DNA from 2 places in the Aeribacillus sp. FSL K6-8394 genome. Region 1 is predicted to be linked to the other one. Evidence: riboswitches for the same ligand, from Rfam matches in the RefSeq annotation. Region 1 holds a riboswitch; the other holds the start of a gene.

Region 1 (2,203 bases):
ATGTTCTTTAATTGATCGATCCTCGTTTTTAATTAAATCATCCGTTCCAGTAAATAACATATAACATCCTTTCCTTACATACGATTCACTTATTCCTAGCAATTTAGCTAATTTGTAATTCGAGAAATCAGGATTCAACTCAATTGCTTGTCTAAGTTTTTCTAAGTTCTTATCCGTTTTATTGCGCTGTTCTTTTAAATACTCCTCACGGCTTTTTACGCCCATTTCCCGGCGTTTTTGTTTCCTTCTCCGCTTTTCATTCGCATCTATAATCGTGCTTAAATGGCGTTGTTCGTCCTCTGTTATATCTAACCATTCAATTAATTTTTTATTGCTGATATTATATCCAGCGCCAGGATACCCTTTTTCTCTAGCTATTCGGTTTGCTTCTTCGTTATTCCGTGCATAATAGGCCTTTTCAGCGCTTCTGGTGGATCTTCTTAAAGGCTCATTAAACTGTAAATTAAACGTTAGCGTTTGTTTTAAGGCTTCTTCTGGATCATTCAAAAAGCAACATAACCAATAACGGTACAAGAAACAAATTGTCTCACGATAACCAGTAACGTTATAATTGCGTAATTCAACCAGTTTTTCTAAGTCTAGTAATCTAGCATGATGCGATCGGAAGACGTTAAAAAGATGTTGTACCTTCTTTTTTCGTCCTCTTTTTTTAGGCTTTCCTGTTTTGGCTCAACCTCAAGTTCCGGTAAATACCTCAAATTGTAAACTGCACCATTAAATAATTGTAGCATGCCATCAGAAAAATGTAAGCGAATTTGAATCGAATATGATGTAAAAAAGTGTTGACAGAGGGGAAGGATAGTGGCATAATCCAAGTAAACGAATAAGAATTATAAAGTTAATAATAAAACTCTTATCAAGAGCAGGTGGAGGGATGAGCCCAATGAAGCCCGGCAACCGACTCATATGATGAGCACGGTGCTAATTCTCCCAACAGAGATGTTGAAAGATAAGAAGTTGTTTTGACAAAAAACCTCTTCTTATTGAAGAGGTTTTATTTATATAAAAAAATCTGAATGAAGAGGATTGAAAAAATGGGTCACGTAACAGCAGTATACCAAATCATTGCGAAACGAGAAGATTTAGAAAAAAAAGCAGAAGGCATTGCTCTTGGATTAACGGTAGGTTCGTGGACTGACCTTCCTCTTTTAGTGCAAGAGCAGTTAAAAAAGCATAAAGGACAAGTGGTTGAGATAAAAGAAACAGGCGAGGATCCATCCTCCGGCAAAACGATTGCACAGCTTCACATTCGCTTTCCGGGAGAAAACTTTTCTAAAGACATTCCTGCCATCTTAACGACAACTTTTGGAAAATTATCACTAGATGGAGAAATAAAATTACTAGATTTGCAGTTTGACGATGAGATCTTTCGGTATTTTCCAGGTCCTCGATTTGGAATTCAGGGGTTACGAGAAAAACTTGGCGTTTACGACAGACCGTTAGTGATGAGCATCTTTAAAGGTGTAATTGGACGTGATATGGATTACCTTCTTGCCCAATTGCGGGAGCAGGCTCTCGGGGGCGTCGACTTAGTAAAGGATGACGAAATACTTTTTGAAAATTCGCTCACATCATTTGAAACAAGAATAAAGGAAGGCAAAAAAGTTCTTGATAACGTGTATCAAGAAAAAGGGCACCGAACTTTGTATGCGGTCAATTTGACGGGAAAAACATTTGAATTGAAAGATAAGGCAAGAAAAGCAAAAGAATTAGGTGCCCATATTTTGCTATTTAATGTTTTTACATATGGCCTCGATGTGCTGCAAGCATTAAGGGAAGATGATGAAATCGCCCTCCCAATTATGGCTCATCCGGCGTTTAGCGGATCGTTTACTTCATCCGAAAAATATGGGCTCTCTCATTCCTTATTGCTTGGAAAATTGATAAGAATTGCTGGAGCAGATTTTTCGTTGTTCCCTTCACCATATGGCAGCGTTGCATTGGAGCGTGACAAAGTTTTAAAAGTGAAAGAAGAATTGGTGAAGGAATCAGTTTTAAAACCAGTTTTTCCTGTTCCATCTGCTGGCATTCACCCGGGTCTTGTTCCCATTTTAATTCATGATTTTGGAAAAGATTGCGTCATTAATGCAGGAGGCGGTGTTCACGGTCACCCGCAAGGTGCTAAAGGCGGAGGAAAAGCTTTCCGTCAGGCAGTTGACGCTGTTTCCCGGGGTGTTCCCCT
Region 2 (2,203 bases), 2.0 Mb from region 1:
TTTCATGTTCCTCGAGATTTCAATTAAAAGCTTCCCCATTATTTTCTTCAATTGCAATGCTTAATAAATAATCTCCTCTGTAGTCGCTTTCATAATCATAATAAATTCCGTACACATTGTTTTGATGATGTTCCAGTTTTTAGAAAGCGTTTTCTCACATAATTTTGATTTGCCCCATCATTTGCTCGTCATGAAAATTATTGGTTCGTATGCTGTCGATCATATACAGCATCATAAACAGTCTTTCCTTTCCATAATATTGATAAAAAAGAGAAGGCGCATCAGTAAAGAATGTTCAGCAAATTTTCCAACGGCACGTTTATGTTCATCTTTTTTTTGCTTCTCAGCTTCACCTGCAAAACAAATATCGCATCTTCGTTCTCCGTTCAGCTGCTTTATGGAATACGGGTTCGTTTGACTGAAGTTGGCGAAAAATTTATCAAACGATTAGTTTGCTAATTCAATCGTTTCATTCTCTGTTTATTAAATTCTCTTAAAATTTTCCAATTCCTCTAAAGAAGATCACCTCGTTCACAATTTTTCTCCAAATACGACAGCTTCCGAATTGGATATTTATATTTTAAAATCTATTAAAATTTGGGAAGCCTCAAGGGAAAATAAAACCACTTCATTGAAATGATGGAGGATCAAGGTGATCCATACAAAAAAATTTCCCTTTTGGCTTTCGCAAAAAAACATTTCAAGAATCGACGGATTATTTAAAGAATGTTCTTATTTTTCTTTAGTTTTACTGAAAATAAATCAAAGTTATCGGAATTGTTGGCAGGAAACGTCTTGAATTTTTTTTAAAACTGAGGTAAAGTTATACCTATCAAAAGTTCATATCGGAATTCTTATCGAGAGAGGCGGAGGGAACTGGCCCGAAGAAGTCTCAGCAACCGGTACAAGGACGGCGGCATGATAACCTTTGTACCAAGGTGCTAAATCCAGCAAGCATTTTGCCGTAAGATATGCTTGGAAGATAAGAAGGAGCCAAACAATAAACGCCTTCTTCTTATGAAGAGGGCGTTTTATTTTTAAAGCCTCCTCTACAGGCAATGAAAGCAGCACATTTTTACTAACTAAAAAAGGAGGAAAGTCAAAGATGAATATTGAAACAGTTTTGGCCCAATTAGGAAATCGAAGTGAAGCTCTTACAGGAACAGTAAGCGCCCCCATTTATTTGTCCACAGCCTACCGGCATAAAGGAATAGGTGAATCAACAGGTTATGATTACACTCGGACAAAAAATCCAACGAGAGAGCTTGTCGAGGACGCCATAGCCAAATTGGAGGGAGCCGATCAAGGATTTGCATTTTCTTCCGGAATGGCAGCGATTCAGACGATTATGGCTTTATTTAAAAGTGGAGATGAACTGATCGTTTCAAAAGATTTATATGGCGGGACATACCGCTTGTTTGAAGAAGAGTGGCGCAAATACGGTCTTTCCTTCCACTATGACGATTTTACGTCTCGCGAATATACGGAATCATTAATAAACGAAAATACTAAAGCGATTTTTCTAGAAACGCCCACTAATCCGCTTATGCAGGAAACATCGATTTCCTCGTTGGCGGAATTGGCCCGGAAGCACAATTTGCTGCTGATCGTTGACAATACGTTCTACACACCTGTTTTGCAGCGTCCGATTGAAGAAGGAGCGCATATCGTGATTCACAGCGCAACGAAATATTTAGGCGGTCACAACGATGTCCTTGCCGGCCTGGTCTGTGCAAAAGGGAAAGAAATTTGCGAAAAATTAGCCATGCATCAAAATGCAATTGGTGCGGTATTATCTCCTTTTGATTCGTGGCTGCTGCTTAGAGGAATGAAAACTTTATCATTGAGAATGGACAAACATCAGGAAAATGCAAGGGAACTGGCGGCATATTTAAAAGAGCTTCCTGAAATTGATGATGTATTATATCCTGGCAGAGGCGGAATGCTTTCCTTCCGTGTGAAAAAAGAAGAATGGGTCAACCCGTTTTTGCAGAATCTGAAATTAATCTGTTTTGCGGAAAGCCTTGGAGGGGTAGAAAGCTTTATAACGTATCCAGCTACCCAAACTCATGCGGATATTCCGGAAGAAATCCGAATTCAAAACGGTGTATGCAACCGGCTTCTCCGTTTTTCTGTAGGGATTGAAAGCGTGGAGGATTTGAAGGAAGATCTCAAGCAGGCATTGCAAGCAGCTGCGAAAGGG

What was found. Region 1 has a riboswitch for S-adenosylmethionine ahead of NSR00_RS10180 (2,3-diketo-5-methylthiopentyl-1-phosphate enolase). Riboswitches for the same ligand answer to the same signal wherever they lie in the genome.
Region 2: it holds a riboswitch for S-adenosylmethionine, as region 1 does, so the genes downstream of both, NSR00_RS00840 (methionine biosynthesis PLP-dependent protein) here and NSR00_RS10180 (2,3-diketo-5-methylthiopentyl-1-phosphate enolase) in region 1, are expected to answer to the same signal.

What each region holds. Positions count from the first base shown of each region.
Region 1 is NZ_JBBPAA010000001.1:2,139,821-2,142,023, reverse strand. It holds gene NSR00_RS10185 (hypothetical protein) at 1-507, opposite strand, end outside; SAM riboswitch class I at 872-977, shown strand; gene NSR00_RS10180 (2,3-diketo-5-methylthiopentyl-1-phosphate enolase) at 1,056-2,203, shown strand, end outside.
Region 2 is NZ_JBBPAA010000001.1:179,223-181,425, forward strand. It holds SAM riboswitch class I at 852-989, shown strand; gene NSR00_RS00840 (methionine biosynthesis PLP-dependent protein) at 1,106-2,203, shown strand, end outside.